3 regions of the Paenibacillus sp. E222 genome follow, and region 2 is predicted to be linked to each of the others. Evidence: predicted binding sites of a transcription regulator. Region 2 holds the regulator's gene; each other region holds the start of a gene.
The links. The regulator NrdR, encoded in region 2, represses ribonucleotide reductase genes. The targets are predictions, from matches to a motif close to AACACNATATATNGTGTT.
Positions count from the first base shown of each region.

Region 1: HW560_RS07820 (anaerobic ribonucleoside triphosphate reductase) is a predicted target of NrdR. The motif match lies at 3,677-3,694, and genes of this name have one in related genera.
Region 3: nrdI (class Ib ribonucleoside-diphosphate reductase assembly flavoprotein NrdI) is a predicted target of NrdR. The motif match lies at 3,520-3,537, and genes of this name have one in related genera.

Region 1 is NZ_CP058552.1:1,754,744-1,761,479, forward strand. Features, by position in the region: gene metE (5-methyltetrahydropteroyltriglutamate--homocysteine S-methyltransferase) at 1-479, opposite strand, end outside; cobalamin riboswitch at 697-895, opposite strand; gene nrdG (anaerobic ribonucleoside-triphosphate reductase activating protein) at 1,153-1,662, opposite strand; gene HW560_RS07820 (anaerobic ribonucleoside triphosphate reductase) at 1,659-3,620, opposite strand; gene HW560_RS07825 (histidine kinase dimerization/phospho-acceptor domain-containing protein) at 3,993-5,630, shown strand; gene HW560_RS07830 (LacI family DNA-binding transcriptional regulator) at 5,679-6,692, opposite strand.
Region 2 is NZ_CP058552.1:6,437,300-6,444,035, forward strand. Features, by position in the region: gene HW560_RS28485 (IPT/TIG domain-containing protein) at 191-3,262, opposite strand; tRNA gene HW560_RS28490 (tRNA-Ala) at 3,504-3,579, opposite strand; gene nrdR (transcriptional regulator NrdR) at 3,761-4,228, opposite strand; gene HW560_RS28500 (alpha/beta-type small acid-soluble spore protein) at 4,343-4,564, shown strand; gene HW560_RS28505 (lytic transglycosylase domain-containing protein) at 4,672-5,235, opposite strand; gene coaE (dephospho-CoA kinase) at 5,232-5,828, opposite strand; gene HW560_RS28515 (manganese efflux pump) at 5,839-6,612, opposite strand.
Region 3 is NZ_CP058552.1:4,263,872-4,270,607, reverse strand. Features, by position in the region: gene HW560_RS19360 (right-handed parallel beta-helix repeat-containing protein) at 1-709, opposite strand, end outside; gene HW560_RS19355 (response regulator) at 887-1,540, opposite strand; gene HW560_RS19350 (sensor histidine kinase) at 1,537-2,382, opposite strand; gene HW560_RS19345 (response regulator transcription factor) at 2,411-3,139, opposite strand; gene nrdI (class Ib ribonucleoside-diphosphate reductase assembly flavoprotein NrdI) at 3,579-3,938, shown strand; gene nrdE (class 1b ribonucleoside-diphosphate reductase subunit alpha) at 3,925-6,009, shown strand; gene nrdF (class 1b ribonucleoside-diphosphate reductase subunit beta) at 6,053-6,736, shown strand, end outside.

The DNA.
Region 1 (6,736 bases), 2.8 Mb from region 2:
AGCCCAAGCTCCTGCTTCGCTTCGCGATAGGCGGCAAGGGGTTTATTTTCAAGCAATGCAAATGCAGTATCATTATGAATCTCAGGTACGATGTAGTGATAGTTGGTGTTCAGCCACTTGGTCATCTCACAGGCGGTTGCCTCATCATTACCCCGGGCCATGGCGTAGTAGGTAGATACGGATACCGGTCCGCCTGCATGGTTAAAGCGCTCAGGAACGACGCCAAACATCGCGGATACGTCAAGCATATGATCATAATAGGAGAAGTCGCCCACAGGAATCAGATCGAGCTGCTGTGCCTGCTGTTTCTTCAGATCCTGCAACCGAAGCGAGGTCAGCTCCTGATGAAGCGTGGATTCATCGATTCGGCCAGCCCAGAAGGACTCCAGTGCTTTTTTCCATTCGCGTCCCGCACCGATGCGGGGGTAACCGAGGTTGCCTGTCCGTACTTGTGGCTGTTGTTGCTGTGATTGCGACATGTAAAATTCCTCCTCATTAATAATGATGATCATCCGGTTGAAGCTATTGTGTTGTGTTTCATTTGAAAGCATCAAAAAAAGGCATTCCTTCCGATTCCATACCCCCGAGAAACAGGCATCATGAATGACGACTGTGCACAAAGATAGAATGGGAAAGAACACCTGCTATAAGTCGTTGTAGCGGCTGCTCTAACACCTCCCTATCTTCCGTAGGTCATGCGATGCTGTCGAAACAGGCAGGTCTCCTGGCTTGCGGATCATGGCCATATGCATTCCTTCCCGGTGTTTACCCCAGTGGATTATATGCATAGACTCCCCGTATACAGTGGCGGGACCGCGACGGATTTGCACCGTGCTTCCCTTTTAAGCCTGACCACGCATGCAGCGCGGTCGGCACCTGTTTCCGTGTGCAGAAATGTGCGTACACATCTCCGGCTATGAAATTGGTGACCAAGCATAGATGATAGTTTGTATCATGCTGCAATCGTCGTATACTTGCTCTTATGCTACCAATCATAGACGATAACCTAAGGGCTTGCAACATATATCATTAATCCGATCGGAAATAAAATAATACTCTATGAATCCTAGATATATTGGTAGATTTGGCATTCTTAAAATGAAGCAAATCATCTCCCACGCTGTGCTTGATTCCCCTCAAATAAAAAAATCGTTACCATGCATCTAACTGCACAGTAACGATGGTCTGGCGAGCCGTTGTTGCCCCAACATCGATGATGCGCTGATTACGACTGCCGCGAAAAGGAAGTGATACATCACGCTCAGCTGCAATATAAGGTCCATCGATAATGACGTCGCATAGCCGGGATAACTCCGTCCGTGACGGGTCTGTTATCAGCTCCTCATACACAAACCCCGTGTAGGCCCATACGGTCAGATCAGGCCGAGCAGCCCGAAGCTGCCGAACCCAGGAGGCACATGCTGCGGCAGAGAAAAAAGGATCACCTCCGCATAACGTAACCCCTTCCAGCAAGGGATGCGAAGACACTTCATGCAAAATCTGCTGCTGCTGCTTCTCCGTAAATGGTTCCCCTGCACGGAAGCTCCATGAGCCGGGGCTGAAACAGCCCGGACAGGCATGGCGGCATCCGCTGATGAACAACACGGCACGCAGGCCAGGCCCCTCATTCACCGATTCCGGGATGTAACCATACAGATTCATTGATGTTTCACCCGGTCTCTCACTTCGGCTTGCTTCGCCGCATTGAAGCGCACTTTATAGTCACCGGTCAGATATCCCGTCACCCGGCGCAGCCGCTGGAAATGTACATGGTTTTCATGAGCCTCACATCCGGGACATACATCTCCAATAACGCCCTCATAGCCACAGGACGGACAGCGGTCAATCGGATGATTAATGGAGAAATACCCGATGTCCTGGGCCAGCGCGAATTGCACGATTCGTTGGAAAGCGGAGGTATTGGCCCTTACATTCCCGTCGAGTTCGACATATGAGATCGCTCCGGCATTACATAGTGAGTGGAAGGGAGCTTCCAGCTCAATCTTGCGATAGGCAGGAAGCGTATGATAGACCGGAATGTGAAATGAATTGGTGTAGTATTCCCGGTCGTTGACCCCCGCAATGACGCCATATCGCTCACGATCGATCTTGGTGAATTTGCCGGATAGACCCTCAGCGGGCGTAGCGAACAAGGTGATATTCAGGTTATGCTGCTCACTCATCCGGTCACAGAACTCTCGCATCGTACGAATGATATTCAAGGCTTCTCGATGTACATGCAGGTCTTGTCCATGGTGACGGCCATATAGAGCGGTCATACATTCCGCAAGCCCGATAAAACCAAGGGATAACGTACCATGCTTCAACAGATCGGCTACCGGTTCATTCGGAGCCAAGTGTTCACCGCCTTCCCATACCCCTTCCCGCATCATGAAGTCCGATGCTTTGGCAGGCTGGTTCGTCTGAATTCGATACCTGTGCAGCAGTCCATCCGTAGCATTGTGCATGACGGATTCCAGCGCCGTATAGAAGCCAGCCCGGTCAGCGATGGCTCTTGCGCCCTGGCAGATTCCATATCGAATGCCGAGCTTGACCAGATTGATAGTGTTAAAGGACAGATTGCCTTTGCCGCTCTGACGATTGCGTCCGAAGCGATCAGCCAGTGTGCGTGTCCGGCATCCCATCGTCGCAATGATCGTATCGGGATCTTCCGGTTGATAATAGGGCAGGTTGAAGGAAGCATCCACATTGACAAAGTTCGGATACATGCGCCGTGAGGAGCAGGTCACAGCAAGCCGGAACAGATCGTAATTCGGATCTCCCTCCGATTGGTTAATTCCTTGCTTGCATTGGAAAATATGCTGAGGGAACACGGGTGTTTCCCCGTTACCAAGTCCACGAATGGTCGCTTCCAGCAACGACCGGGATACGAGTCGACCTTCGGCTGAAGTACAGAGTCCGTAGTTCAGCGAAGTGAACGGAATCTGTCCGCCAGCACGACTGCTCATGGTGTTCAGGTTATGGATCAGGGACTCCGCAGCTTGCCCGGTCTCCAGTTCCGTTTCTTCACAGGCAAAGGCAAAGGCTCGTGCACACTTCTTCTTCGCTTCATCACTATCCAGATGCAGCTGCTCATCCTCAATTCGGTCATTCTCTCCAAACAGACGTTGCCCCTTCCGGTAATGCTTACGGAACGAACGCTTCACATAAGGTGCGAGATCCCAATCGATTTTATTGGCGGATACACCGCCGTACTGGCTGTTCTGCTGGGATTGAAAAATAATGGCGACCAGTGCCATGGCAGACATGATCGTCTGTGGGGTACGAACCGAACCGTTGCCGGTATTGAATCCGGAGGCCAGCAGCCGATCAAACGGAATAAAGATACAGTTAGTCGTTCCAAGAGCATACTGATCCAGATCGTGTACATACAGATCCCCGTTCTCTACAGCTAGCGCGAGTTCCTTAGGCAGTACATGACGCAGAGCATGCCACTTGGCGGTCTCCGAACCGAGCCTGCTCATCTTGCCGCTGAACGAGTCTCCGTTCAGATTGGCATTCTCCCTTAGCGTATCGGCGTCCTCAGCACCTATAATTCGTCTTCCCAGGTCAGATAGCAGGTCGGATGCCGGTGGAGAGGCATACTCAAGCATGTTCATGTCAGTTCCTCCTAAAATAATAAAATTGAAATGTATGGGATAATGTCCATTCATTGAACACTACATGTAGAGTTTCTTTATCCATTTATAAACTATATATTGTTATTTTGGTGTGATAATGATCACATGTGAGTGGCTGATCGTTCGTCATGATTCATCGCTCAGAATGATAGAGGTTTTCAAAGCTGGAGGGTAAGCGTATAATTTCTATTTACCGTGTAATTACAGTTGACGATGCTTAGAAGTAGATAGAAAACTTTATATATGTATAGGTTGTGACCACTTTTTCGCAACTTTTGAACCCTCGTTAATGGATTGAATCATACAGTGCACTATGAATTGAAAATGCAGCTAAGACAAGAGGGGTGAATCATGGGAACGGTAGGTGTTACAAGGGGCTTCTATGAAAATATACAGGAAGCCGCGTCCCATATTGTAGACGTATTAAGCGGCATCTTAAAAGTGAACACCATTTTTGTTGCCACGAACGATGGAGTGACCAATGTTATTATGGAAGCTTTTAACCGCGAGGAAGAGTTGGTCGCCAAAGGTAGTAAACTTCCATTTGAAGCGTCATACTGCAGCCTGGTCTTAAGAGATAAGGGCAGCAGTCTGATCATTACGGATACATGTGAACATCCTCTTACGAAAACCATGGACGTAACAAGCGGACTGGGCAATCGTTACTTTGTGGGGATTCCTATTATGCGGAGGTCAGGGGAAACGTTCGGCACGATCTGCCTCATGGATGATCCCGATTATGTGATTAGTGAAACGGATATGAAAACACTGCAAGCCATGGCCGTTTTTCTCGGGTATGTCGTGGATCTGGAAGATACGCTGCAAGTTCAGGAACAGAAGCTGAGTCATTCGGAGCAACTGCAAGAGCAATTGCAGGCAGAGAAGGAACGTGCGGAGTCTGAGGCGTTGACCAAGACACAGATGCTGTCGCTGATGAGCCACGAAATTCGTAACCCGCTGAACGGCATTCTGGGATTAACGGATCTGATGCGTACACCGGATATGTCGGACGAGCAGATAGAATATGTGAATATGATCGAAACCAGCGGGAACATTCTGCTCTCCCTGCTCAATAACATGATGAGTTTTAACGTCAATGACGCAGGCCAAACGGTTGTGCATGATGATCCATTCGATCTGGTCGCCACGATTGAAAATACCGTTTATCTCTACGCGGGACTGGCGCTGAGCAAGAACATTGAGCTGGGTTTGAACCTTGATCTGAACGTATCTCAGGTTTTCGTCGGGGATGAAATAAAGATCGGACAACTATTGGCCCATGTCATGCAGTATGCCCTAGATTCAACACGGACAGGCTCCGTATTGGTTACGGCAACCGTAGCTGGTGGAGATACAGAAGAGGCGGGTACGCTTCTACTCCATGTGAAGTACACTGGCCGCATGTTGTCTTCGGACAAAAAGCTTAGATCATTTAACAGTTTGGACGGAAATATAAGTACACAGAAGCTGGTAGGGACCAATCTCGGTTTGGCGGTCAGCCAGAATCTTGCCATCCTTATGAATGGGCGTATTCAGGTACATGGTATGGGCGACAAGGAGACAGAATTCGAAATTAGACTGCCGCTCCGCAGACATTGGGAACTGCCTCAGCTTGCCAATATTCAGCATCGACTGAAGGGCAAAAAGGTGCTGCTTGCCAAGGATCCTGACATTCTGCAAGGGGCCTCATCCCTGATGCGCAGATGGGAGATGGATGTGCACATGACCTCGGTTACAACCGAGGCGTACGACTGGATTCAGGGGGGCTTTAAACCGGACGTGGCTGTTGTGGATATGGGACTGCTGGAGGGCGGCGCTGTGGATTTTGTACACAAGCTGAAACGCCTGGTTACAGATTCACCAGTTATTGTTCTGATTCCGTATGGCATGCATATCGATTCGCATGAAGCGGAAGTCTTCGATGCGGTCCTGACCAAGCCGGTGAAGCAGGCTGATTTGTTAAATGCATTAAGCATCATTGTGCATTAAAAACATGAGAACATAGTTTAAATTAGGCGCACCTTTCACGGGTGCGCTTTATGTTGTTATTTTGAAGGACGAGGACCCTCGAACAAGCAGCTCTGAGTCGACTTTAAAGACACGTTTGTCCTGAAATTCATTCGTATTCATCGTGTCAATCATCTTCTCCATAAGAATGGCTCCCATCGTATACTTGGGCTGGTTCACCGAACTTAGCGTAGGATGGATGTATTTGCTGATTCGATTGTTGTCCACACCTACGATAGCCAATTGCTCGGGAATGCGTATTCCGTATTCCGTACATGCCTTGTAAACGCCTAGAGCCATTTCATCATTAGCCGCATATACAGCGGTGAAGGACAGGCCTTTGTTAAACAGTCTTTTGATAGCCTCGTACCCGCCTTCCTCATTAAAGTTCCCATTCTCGATCAATTCGGGACGGAACGGAATCTGGTGATTGCGCAGGGCCTTCAAATAACCTTCAAGTCGTTCATAGCTGTCGATCGCTTCAGGATAACCGTTTAAGAAAACGATATTTCGATGTCCGGCCTCAACGAGATGCTGAACAACTTCCTGGGAGAATTTCACGTTGTCCGTATATATACACGGGATCTGATCATGTTCGATGTATTTGCCAACGATGCCAATGCGATAGCCTTTATCTGCAAGCTGGAATAATTCCTCATCCGCCAGCATGGGCGTGATAATGATAACACCGTCTATGGTCCGATCCAGCAGTAAATTAAGATAATCAACTTCTCGCTCTTTCTGGTTATGGGCATCACATATAATGACCTTGTAGTGTCGGGCGTAGGCGATATTCTCAATGCCTTTGATAATTTCGGCATAATAGGAGTTGTTGATGTCCGGAACGATGACGCCAATCGTCATGGTTCTCTGTGAACGAAGGTTTTTGGCTGCTGCGTTGGGGTGATATCCCAATTGCTCGATGGCGCGCATCACCTTATCTTTGGTTTTGGTGCTAACTTTGCTGTGCTGATTAATGACCCGCGATACGGTTGCCGGGGACACACCTGCAATGGCAGCTACATCAATGATTTTGACATCCATATTCTTCACAACTCCAAATAAGTGATTGACAATTAATTCAAATT
Region 2 (6,736 bases):
AATCGGAATAAAAACAGGACTGCCCCGTAGTCATGAATATGACGGGGACAGCCCTTGGTTCAAGTTATTCTAATCTGTTTTGGTGTTCTAATGAACCTGACACATTTGGGTGCGGTAGGTTTGTTAGCATCTTACAGCGAAATAATTGACCCATTGAGTCAGCTCTGCTCAAGCGGGTTTTCCATGAATCTTATCTATCGATTGAACCCAGCGTCCGTAGCATCCTGATGAACACTACCGCCGCTTGCGCGCGTGTCGTCTCCCCCTTTGGATCGAACGTGTTTGCGCCCGTGCCTGTCATGATATGAAGCTTGACCATCAGATGAACGTCCTCAATATAGGCTGTATCCGCGTTTCCGATATCCTTGAAGCCATTAAGGCTCACCGGCTCCTTGGATATCGGCAACTGTTCAAGTCTCCCCACTGCCGCCAGCATACTAGCCATTTCCTCTCGTGTAAGCGGCTGATTAGGGGTAAAGCTGTTCCCTTTCACAAAGGTGAGCAGTCCGAGCTCCTTCGCTGTGGATACCTCGCCGGAATACCACGTACCTGGTTTGACATCGTTATAGGGCGCTATGTCCTTATCAGATGCGCCGCGTCCAAGCGCCCGGACTAACATAGCCGTAAACTCTGCTCTGGTTACCGCTTTGTTAGGATCATACAGTCCACCGCCTACGCCTTCAACCAGACCTTTCGCAGCAGCAAGATCGACATCAGATTTGCTCCAATGCTGCTGTACATCAGCAAAACTTACCGTGTTTTGTGCCACAACGTAGACACTGTTTGAATAGGATTTGATCTTCACAACCCATTTGCCGTCAATCTGTTTTTTCTCAGCTGCCACAAACTCCAATTTCTTTGTCGTTACGTTATAGCGGAATGCCCCCCATTGAGCTGGCATGCCGGTCATGCTCTTGGGCATCAGAATCTCTCTTGTAAGTGCCTTGCTGAACTTATCTGCCGTTCCGATTGCTTGTCCCGTCTTGGTGTTGATGATATCGATATGAAAATCTACAATCGCACCCATTGCATGGCCATTCGGCAGGCTGTTTGCAAATGCTGCTCGGAAGTCCTTATCGCCGGACTTGTCGGTTAGCGTGATTTTAAAGCTAATGTCATCGTTATTCACATTATTCTTAGCTAACAAGTCCTTTAGCCCTGGAATGAGCGATGCCAGATTGACCGGCACTTGATAGCTGCCGTAAGGAGTCTTAATCTCGATGAAGAAAGTAGCGTTCTTGCCCTCAATGCTCGTTAAAATGCTTGCCGGTATTCTGACATAGGCAACGCCGTCTTTTGGTGTAATTTCAAGAGTGAAGGACGGCTTACTACTGTCGATTTTAGCCCAGTCAATCATAATGCCGTTTTGGTCAATATCCGAATGGGTTGATGTAACAGGAGTAGTCCCACCACTGCTACTGCCACTACTGCCACTACTATTGTTACTGCTACTATTAACAACCTGCGTTACAGTAAAGGTAACCGGCGTCATGCCCCCGGCCGACACTGTTACCGTAGCCTTATACGTCCCTGCGGCCAGTCCGTCATTCGCTTTTACCGTAAAGGTCGTCGACGGCGTCCCACTATTGAGCGTTGTCACCGTCGGCTGCGTAATTGTAAAGCTGCCGGCGTTCGTTCCGCCGAGCGCTGTCGCCAAGCTCGTCAAGTCGCCGGTTCCCGTTCGTGTCAAGGTGACCGTTTTCGTTGCCTGCGTCCCCGATGCATACCCTGCGGTCAGCGCATTCAGCGTCTCATCCGACAATGGGCTGATCGCATACGTAACAACAAACCACGTAAATTGATTCGCCGCCGATGTCGTTGATGTACCGCCCGGCGTAGTTACTGTTACGTCTACTGTTCCTGCACTACCCGCCGGGGCGATGGCTGTAATTTGTGTCGCCGAGTTCACTGTATAGGACGTCGCCGCCGTTGCACCAAACTTCACCGCCGTTGCATCGGTCAGATTCGTACCGCTCAACGTGACAGTCGTGCCTCCGGTCGTCGGACCCGATACCGGCGACATGCTCGTAATCGTTGGCGCGGCATGGTATGTATATTGATTCGCCGCCGATGTCGTTGATGTACCGCCCGGTGTCGTTACCGTTACGTCTACCGTTCCTGCACTACCCGCCGGGGCGATGGCTGTGATTTGTGTCGCCGAGTTCACTGTATAGGACGTCGCCGCCGTTGCACCAAACATCACTTCCGTTGCATCGGTCAGATTCGTACCGGTCAACGTAACGGCCGTGCCTCCGGTCGTCGGACCCGATGTGGGCGATACGCTCGTAATCGTCGGTTCGGCATGGTATGTATATTGGTCCGCCGCCGATGTCGTTGATGTACCGCCCGGTGTCGTTACCGTTACGTCTACCGTTCCTGCACTACCCGCTGGGGCGATGGCTGTAATTTGTGTCGCCGAGTTTACTGTATAGGACGTCGCCTCCGTTGCACCGAACTTCACCGCCGTTGCATCGGTCAGGTTCGTACCGGTCAACGTGACAGTCGTGCCTCCGGATGTGGAACCCAATGTCGGCGATACGCTTGTGATCGTTGGGGAAATTGCATCTACTAGCACGCCCGCCGTACTACCCACGCTATTAAGCGTTAATACTGCATCGTTACCTGCTTCATCCCTAATTGATCCGCCATTCAGTGACAAGGCTCCTATGGTAATCCCGTTAGTATCAGATTGTCCGGTTTGGATGGTATATCTAAATTGCAACGCGTTTGTCCCCGAACCGCTTACATAGTTAGCATACACAGTCGTTGTTCCTACAATTAACGGGATCGTTGGAATGCCGGTTACGACAACAATCTCGTTCATGTTCACTGTAAAACTCAAGTCTTCTCCTGCACCATAAGTGCCATTGGCAGGAACAGATACACTTGTAACGATAGGCATAACTGTGTCGACATAGTAATGGTTAGATACGGTGGTTCCGCTCCCCACATTGCCTCCAGCAATTATACCTGAATGATTGAGCGAAATATTGAAGGGGCCGCTGTGATTGCTTAGAGGCGGCGTGAGTGTTGCGCTATAAGTGATATTGTCAGAAGTTGTTAATCCACTAAGAATGCCGCTACCTGTTTCCAAATCAGCAAGATCAAATCCAGTCACCGCTTCTGAAAATGTAATCGTTACCATTGACGTTTCTCCGGAAGTCAGAAGTTCGTCAGCTACAACAATGGTGGCTGTTGGAGTGGCAGCAAACGCCTTGTCAAATAAGTACAATGGCAGCAAACTTAAAATAATTACACCCATAAATAACTTTCTTATTATTCTTGTTTTATACATATCCTGTTACCCACTCTCTCTAAGTTAGGATTCACCGCGAATTTCAAGAAAATGCTTGTCCAGTCATGTGCTATTATATAACATTGTGAGTCCTCGTTCAGTAAATTATTGAATAGTATTGCATACGGCACTTTCTTCGTCCTATCAGCGAATGTCCATACAAAAACAAAAAAACGCAGTTCCGAAGAACTGCGCGCATTTACTATTTTGGTGGAGCCTAGGGGGATCGAACCCCTGACCTCATCGCTGCCAGCGATGCGCTCTCCCAGCTGAGCTAAGGCCCCAGAATTATGAGTGAAACAAGTTGTCCAACTCTGCAATGCTCCGCAGGCGACTCCTATATCATATAAAATACAGCTTTTGCTGTCAACCATTTTTTTACCAACCAAAATGATTGGAGAAGAACAACCTTTTACCTGGAACACATGACCGTAACCCAGAATGCTCTTCTCCTTTTCCGCTCCATTACTCCTCGATGTCTTCTTTGGACAAAAGAGATTTCAGTTCTTTCATGAACATATTGATGTCTTTGAATTGACGGTACACTGAAGCGAAGCGAACATAGGCTACTTCATCCACTGGAAACAGCTGTTCCATCAGCAGTTCACCAATCTGACGGCTCTCGACTTCAGCATCGGCTGTATTCCGCAGAGCTTTTTCTGTCTCGGATACCATCATCTCCAGCGTTTCTACCGACACCGGCCGTTTTTCGCAAGCTCGAATCAGACCACGGAGAATCTTGTCTCTGCTGAACTCTTCCCGGCTGCCATCTTTCTTAATAACGATCAACGGTGTTTCTTCAATCATCTCAAAGGTTGTAAATCTTCGGGCACACTGCTCACACTCACGGCGACGACGAATCGATTTCGCTTCGTTGGCCGGACGTGAATCAAGCACTTTGGTACCCATATAACCGCAATAAGGACACTTCAAATCAGATCACTTCCCACGTTTGACTTTTTACCACAAATTCCCTTAAGCATTTAGTTATGAAAATCGTATTGCCGACACATAATACTTTTACCAACCGCGAGGAGGTGAACAGCAATGGCACAAAGCAATGGTAACTCCAACAACCTGGTGGTAACTAAAGCTTCCGCAGCTCTCGAGCAAATGAAATATGAAGTTGCTCAAGAACTCGGAATCAGCATCCCACAAGACGGATACCAAGGTAACATGACTTCTTACGAGAACGGTTCGATCGGTGGATACATCACGAAGCGTCTGGTAACAATTGCAGAACAGCAATTGGCAGGTCAATACCAATAATATCTGCATCGTAATACGGTACACAGAGGAGCATGGAGCGGCCGGTGAATAACCGGTCTGCTCGGTGCTTCTACTTATTTTAGACCACGAATCCAGAGCGTCTTAACTTAGAACGTATTATAGATCTTTACATATTGATTATAATAATAAATGACGCGTTGTACATAGTGCCGGGTTTCACCAAACGGAATATCTTTGACCGTCTCGAAAGAGCCGTCCCATACGCCATCCCTTAGCCATGAGTTCACTTTACCTGGACCTGCATTGTAAGCAGCAATCATAGCCGCTTCATTCCCGTCAAATTGATCGGACAGATTACGTAGATACCAGGTACCCAGCTGGATATTTCTTTCAGGCTCGTGCTTCAATTCTTCCAGTGAGGTGCCCGGAATTTTCGCTTGCTCCATAATCCAGTTTGCGGTGTCTGGCATCAGCTGCATTAACCCGATGGCACCTCTTTTGGATTCCTTGCTTGTCTTAAAATTGGTCTCCACCTTGATGATGGAAGCTATGAGAAACGGATCAACCTCATAACTCTGAGACTGGGCCCTAATCTCTTCCTTATAATGAATCGGATAGAACCATGACATCCAATTGGTATTTAGGAACAGCACCAATACAAAAGACACAAACATCAACAACAATATTCGTTTCTTACGCAGCAATCTCATAATAAGCCCTTACGATGCAAAAATGAAATGATTTGCTGCTCCGTCTCTGACCACAAGCCGCTGTTATCAATAATCACGTCAGCTCGCTGCTTCTTCTCTTCAATATCCATCTGCACGTCTATCCGGCCATCTGCCTGGTCTGCCGTCATTCCATCCCGGCTCATCAGTCGTTCCCGTTGCACAGACCTCGGGACATAGACAACCATCACTTCTTCGAAGCCATCCTCCAGCCCTGACTCGTACAACAATGGAATATCCGATACGACCAGCTTGTCCGGATGTTCAAGCTCATACAGAGCAGCTCGCTCACGCATTTCCTTGCGGATCGCAGGATGTGTAATAGCCTCCAGTGCCTTACGTTCCTCTGGATTCTGAAACACAATACTGCCCAGCTTTTTCCGATCCAGTGTTCCGTCCTCATTCAATATGGCTTGTCCGAACCGCTGAACAGCCGCAGCCAAAACGGGATGCCCGGGCAGCATTACTTCCCGGGCAATAACATCTGCATCAATGAGCAACGCTCCCTTACTGGCGAGAAAGGCGGACACACTGCTTTTGCCTGTCGCGATCCCGCCGGTTAAGCCAATATTCATTTATTTCACCTCACAACAACTTCATTATTCCCATAAACATTAATAAAAGCGCAGGTAATACAGATAATCTTCGCATCCAACGCAGAGCAGCAAAGCGTAATCCAACCTTCATACCTAGTGACAGAAAAGCCCCGCTAAACAATGCAATAACTAATGCTGTCCACAAAGTCGGGAATCCCAATAATGCTGCCCCTAATCCTGCACCAAAAGCATCCAGAGAAAGAGCTATACCAAGCCACATCGCTTCTTGGACGGATATACTGCCCGAGTTATCCATATCCGCCTTCGAGGGGCTACGTAGGATTTGAATAACCACACCCAGCTTCCGCAGTTCAAGTGTAAAGACCATTCGTTCCAGCGATCCTCCAGGAGCAGATGGCTCAAGCTCCAGCGCGAGCACCTGATTTCTGCCCTTCGACTGAACTTCTTGTGAGGCTTGCGTACTACTGCGGATTGTTCCTGCTCCTGTTCCCTCACCCACTCCATTGTCCGTTTCCAGCTGTTCCTTGCCCCGTTTTCGAATAAGTTGCAGTAACGACCATGCGCCAATACCGATCAAAATAACCGCTCCGACAATCGAAGCCACGTCCGGAGATACGACATGTGACAGAAGCACACCTACTTGCATGGATAATGCAATAACCAGACCCGAACAGATGGAAATGACGACAATGGATAACAGCGGAATTTTAGTTCTCCGCAGCCCATATGTAATCCCGACTCCAAAACCATCTAAACTAAGCGCCAAAGCAAGCGCCAGTAATGAAATAAAATGATGCAGCACCCCGGATTCCTCCCCTGTGCGGAACTCGCTCCAACTGGCGACTGCCAGTATGGGTATACGCCCGCTTATTTCTGCCATATCAGTATATGGAGGGAGGAATCCAAGGGTGCTACAATTTGACGAT
Region 3 (6,736 bases), 2.2 Mb from region 2:
CGGTACTGTTGTTCTCCCCCACATTGTCCATAACAGAAGAACCATCAATATACATACAATGAATGCCATATCTGGTATGTAACAGCGTATTAGCCTTAACCGTAAGATTGCGACTATTCTCCAGGTAGATCCCGTCCCGCATACCCGTAATTTGGTTGTCTTCGATGTGGGTGCGATGGGAATTGTACAGATCAATGCCATTCCCCTTTTGACCACTGGAAGCAGACTCCGGTCCAGCCCATGAAATGGTATTGCCTTGTATGAGCCCGTCGACGGAACCCCGCAGCACGATTCCAAAACTTTGACTCTGAATATCCAGGCCCGTGATCTCTACACGATCTCCTTCAACCAGAATCGCAGCAGTGGGTTCGTTCGTTAAATGTTGAACCGTGAACCCCTGCAAAGTCACTCCATCTGAACGAATGGTAATCGTGGAATCAGCTTCCATATTCAATACCGTTACCGATGAATCTCCTCGAATGGATATATTCTTGTCTATACTTACGGGACCAGAATAAATACCCGGCTCAAGCACAAGCACTTCTCCAGGTTTAGAACCATCAATGATTGGCTGGAGTGGAATAGCGTCTTTGGTATCAGAAGCAGCGTTCGCAGAGTCAAGTGAGTAAGATAACGGGATCGCCAGTATACCCACAAGCAGCAACAAGCCCAGGACAATCCGTCCGTTTAACATCATAACCTCCTTCATGAAGCACACTGCTCATAGTGTACATAAAAACAAATTTTTACCATATAGCTCAATCTGGCTATAGAGCTGGACGTTTTGTGTCCAATTTGTGAGGTCATGGTGGTGAAAAGCAGAGAAAGTGACATCCACTTATACATAGAAACCGAAAGAACGCTCCGATCTAGTAAAAAAAGCTTACTACAGACGATTGTGGTCTGTAATAAGCCCTTGCTCCAATGCGTAACGTGTCAGTTGAACACGATTTTGAACCTGCAGCTTTTGCAAAATGTTTTTCAAATGATTCTTGACCGTATATTCTGAAATCGTATAATTCACAGCGATTTCTTTGTTCGTCCACCCTGCAGCCACGCCATACAGAATATCCTTTTCCCTTGTCGTTAGTGGAACGTCAGGTTCTTTTTTCTCCGTGAGTGAGACATCCTTCAGGATTTGGTAAGCCACCTCGCGGCTCAATGGAGCTTCTTCTGTAACAATGGAATGAAGATATGCCAGCCACATGGACGGTTCCAGATTTTTGAGCAAGTAACCCTGAGCTCCCCGCTTCAACGCTTCCAGAAGGTGGAGTACATCATCCGAGACGGTAATCATGACAATTTTCACATAAGGAAAGGCTAATTTGATCCGCTGTGTTGCTTCAAGACCGTTCATAATGGGCATCTGAATGTCCATGAGGATTAAGTCGGGAAGCCATTGTTCTGTATAGTCAATCGCCTGTTGACCGTCCGATACGACGCCAATCACTTCGAAGCCGGGATCCATGGATAAAATTTCACATATGGCTTCTCTCGCATGAGCGTGGTCGTCTACAACAAGTACGCGAGTATGGCTCATAACATCTCACCATCCTTTGAAAATTCGACAACAGTAAGCTGCTGCTCCCTTCGGAATTGCATGTTAAAGTTCAGTTCATTCATCCGCTCTCTCATAATTTTCAGTCCATATCGATCCTTTCGTTCAAAGGGGTTCATCTCAAATCCTTTTCCATTATCTCGAATCGTGATATTCCAGCAATTCTTGTACCCGTTTCCCTGAATCCATCCTTGGGAAGCTGATGCATGCTTTTGAATATTAAAGAGGGCTTCCCGAATACAAGCGAGCAGTTCTACTTTCTCTTTGTCCGTAAATGTATCATCCGGGATGTTCCAATCCAGTTCGATTCGGACGGGGATATCTTTGACAATTCTTCGAACTTGACCAAGTAGTGTAATCGATTCGTTCATAGTGAAGGTGTTGTCAACGTTAGGATCATAACGTAAATCGGCAATGGCCTGGCGTACATAACGATTGACTTCATGAACCGTTTTTTTAATCGAATACACATCGTCCAGCTGTTGATCCTGCTTGGCTTGTTCCTCCAAACGCCCTACTTTCACCGATAATAAAAAAAGGGATTGGGCGATTCCATCATGAAGTTCCTTGGCCATCTTTTCCCGAGATTCAAATGCGGCTTTGGCTTCACGCTCATGCTCCAGCTCTTTTTGAATTCGTTCCAGGATAAGAAACAACCGAGTTAACAACGTTATACTCACTACATACACAATGACAGGTGTTAGCCAGTTGCCCAAATCCATTGATATATAAGGGAGTAGAAACCGATGTCGTACATATTCCCAGAGAGCAACGGTTAAGGTGGGAATCAGCAAGATCATCCACTTGATTTGTTTATAAGACATGTTCCCCTCCTGAACTTCAAGATAAGCATCAGTGAGGCAGACGAAGAATATAACCGAACCCCCACAGGGTTTGAATCAGATCTTCCCGATTCGGCACATGTTCGGAGAGTTTGTCCCGCAACCGTTTTACATGGGTATCTACGGTTCGATAATCCAGATCTTCCTCATGCTCCACTTTCCAAACAATTCTCAGCAAATCCTGCCTGGAGAATGCGATTTCCGCGTGTGTCGCCAGATGATAAAGCAAATCAAATTCTTTGGGAGTCATATGAATCTCCTCGTCTTCTACTGTGACTCTTCGGGAAGTAGGATTGATTAAAATAGAGGAGATCAACACCTCGCTTGCTGAATGGTCTTTTGACGCAGGTTTGATTAATCCGTTATAACGAGCCATCATGGTTTTGATGCGCAGCACAACTTCCCTCGGACTGAACGGTTTCATGACAAAGTCATCCGCCCCGGCTTTGAAAGCTTCAAGCCGATTCCCCTCTTCTGACTTGGCTGTCAGAAACATGACGGGTATGCTTAAGTTGGTCCGTAGATATTGGCATATTTCAATCCCCTTAATATCGGGGAGAATCCAATCCAGAATGATCATGGCATACGAGTCATGATGAAGCTTGCTTAAGGCTTGCCAGCCCAGCGAAGCCTCCTCAACGATAAATTGTTCTTTCTCCAAATACATGCGAAGAAGTCCACGGACCCGTTTATCATCATCTACAATCAATATTCTATTTTGCTGCAGGGTCCCGTTCATGTCTTACCTCCAAATCTTTGCGATATTAGATCATTTTCTTAGTTTCTCTTCATAAAGCCTCAAGCCAGTGAGTGAACTTGATGTAATCAGCATACCTTCAACGTACTCAAAAGGCATGACTCCATAGAGCCATGCCTTTTGATAATCTATCTCTGAATTGTAGACAATGTATGAACGATGATGTTCAGGTTGATTTCTCTCCTGTGACGGCTGTCAATCATAATTCTCGCATGCACCAAATATCGTGCATTCGAATATGGATATCTACTAAGCCACAAATTTTTTAAGCCTAGTAATAGAGCCCATTCATGAGGTTTTTTCACAAAATCGATACCGATATGCAATTGACAATTCTATATATTGATATAAAATTGAAAATATAATCTATATATAGTGTTTATTTCTGATCACCGTTCATTTGTCAAGGAGGATAATGATCGTGCTAATTGTGTATGATTCGATAACCGGGAATGTTAAGAGGTTTATTTCCAAGCTTCAACTGCCAGCAGTACAGATTCAAAATCAAATGACGATTGATGAACCGTACGTACTTGTGACATATACAACAGGTTTTGGGCAGATACCTGATAAGGTGTCTTCTTTTTTACAAAAAAACTCTGAATACCTGATTGGCGTGGCCGCCAGCGGTAATCGTAACTGGGGTGAGCGTTTTGCCAAAAGTGCAGATTTGATCTCTGCATCTTATAACGTCCCGGTTATTAGTAAATTTGAATTATCAGGTTCCAAGAAAGACGTGGAGTATTTTAAACAGGAGGTGAGCCGCATTGCGTCATATTGAATTAAATAACATGCTGCTAAAACGCAACTCTGATGGCTTCTTCCAGTTACATAAGGATAAAGAGGCTGTAGAGGAGTTTATGAAAGAAATTAAAGATAAAAGTATGGCATTTGCCAACATTGATGATCAGGTCAAATTCATGATTGATCATGATTATTACGAGGATTTCTATGCTTCCTATACAGCTGACGAAGTTAGAACCGTATTTGAAATTACGCGTGGCTATCAGTATACCTTTCCTTCCTATATGGCAGCGTCCAAATTCTATACTGATTATGCGTTGAGAACATATGACCGCAAAACATACCTTGAGCAATATGCAGATCGGGTAGCCGCCGCTGCACTTCATCTGGGTCGTGGACACTTTGATACGGCTTGTTTGCTGTCCCGTTCGATGATGGAGCAGCGTATTCAACCGGCAACCCCCACTTTCCTGAATGCGGGAAAAAGTCGGCGCGGTGAACTGGTTTCTTGCTTCCTGCTTGAAATGGATGATTCACTGAACTCCATAAACTATGTCCTAAACACGTGTATGCAGTTATCCAAAATCGGTGGTGGCGTTGCTGTCAATCTGTCGAAGTTGCGTGCTCGTGGTGAAGTCATTAAAGGAGTTGAAGGTGCTGCTAAAGGCATCACGCCTGTTCTCAAGCTGATGGAAGACGGCTTCTCCTACGCCGATCAGATGGGTCAACGTAAAGGTTCTGGTGCAGCATACTATAATATTTTCGGTTGGGACGTTATGGAACTGCTGGATAGCAAAAAAATCAATGCGGATGAGAAAATCCGGCTGAAAACTCTCTCTATCGGACTTATTGTTCCTAATCGTTTCTATAAGCTGGCTCAAGATAATGAGCCTCTGTATCTCTTCGCACCTTATAGTGTTTATAAGGCGTATGGAACACATTTGGATGATATGGATCTGGACGTAATGTATGATACCTTGCTGGCTGACGACCGGGTGAAGAAGAAAAAATCGCTCAGCGCACGGGATATGCTGACCAAAATAGCGATGACTCAACTTGAATCCGGCTATCCCTACATCATTAATAAAACCAATGCCAATCAAGCACATGCCTTGAAAAACGTAGGACAAGTCAAAATGTCCAACCTCTGCACAGAGATCTTCCAGCTCCAGGAGACTTCTGAAATTACAGACTATGGTCAACCGGATATTATCCGCAAAGATATCAGCTGCAACCTGGCCTCCCTCAATATTGTTAATGTTATGGAGAGTGGCAAGATCAAGGAATCCGTGCATGAGGGCATGATTGCACTGACCTCCGTCAGCGACATGACGCATGTTGCCAATGCTCCCGGTGTGGCTAAAGCCAATTCCGAGATGCATTCCGTTGGCTTGGGAGCCATGAACCTGCACGGTTACTTAGCCAAAAACAGGATTGCTTATGAAAGCTCGGAGGCCAAGGATTTTGTACGTACCTTCTTTATGACCATGAATTATCATTCTCTGGAGAAAAGTATGGAGTTTGCAGTTCAAACGGGTCAACGGTTCTATGGATTTGAGCAGTCGGATTATGCGACTGGCGTATATTTTGATCGTTATGTGACTACGGATTACCGTCCCACCACATCGAAAGTACAAGAATTGTTTACCGGCATTGCTGTTCCGTCTCCCGAGGATTGGAACCAGCTTAAGTCTAAAGTGATGAAAAATGGTCTCTACCATGCCTATCGCATGGCTATTGCTCCAACGGCCAGCATCTCTTATATCCAAAACGCAACATCCAGTGTCATGCCGATCGTAGAACAGATTGAGACACGGACCTATGCCAATTCAACCACGTATTATCCAATGCCCTATTTGCAAAAGGATAACGTCTTCTATTACAAATCAGCGTATCAAATGGATCAATTCAAGGTGATTGATTTGATTGCGGAGATTCAGCCGCATGTGGACCAAGGCATCTCAACCATTCTGCATGTAAACAGTGATGTAACCACGCGAGAGTTGGCTCGCTGCTATCTGTATGCTGCTCATAAAGGGTTGAAATCTTTGTATTACACAAGAACCAACAAGCTGACGATGGAAGAATGCATTGCTTGTTCAATATAAACAAATTTCCCTTTAGGGTATTACGATTGGAGTTTGATATACCATGCCGGCAATTCAAGCTGTGAACTGGAATCGGGCGGATGATGATTTCACCCTGATGTTCTGGAATCAGAATATTATGCAATTTTGGACCGATGACGAGATTCCTTTATCCGATGATAAAATGACCTGGGGCATGCTCAGTGATGTAGAAAAAGACGCTTATATGAAAGTTTTGGGAGGCTTAACCCTTCTGGATACAATCCAGGGCGGTGTAGGTATGCCGCAGATTATGGAGCATGTCGATGGACTGCAACGCAAAGCTGTACTTAGTTTTATGGCGATGATGGAACAAATTCATGCGAAATCATACAGCAGTATTTTTACCACGTTGGCATCAACCGAAGAAATTGACAGTGTATTTAAATGGGTGGAAGAAAATCCATATCTGCAAACCAAAGCGACGATTATACGTCAGTATTACATGAATATTGAAACTTCAAAAGATCTGTATATGGCTATGGCGGCCTCCGTTCTTTTGGAAAGTTATTTGTTTTACAGCGGATTTTTCTATCCACTCTATTTAGCTGGACAAGGCAAACTCACATGCAGTGGTGAGATCATTGATCTGATTCTAAGGGATGAAAGTATTCACGGTGTATATGTGGGCGTGCTGGCCCAGGAAATATACGCAAGCTTTGATGAAACGCAGCGGAACGATGTGTATCAAGGTTTGGTTGATCTAGTA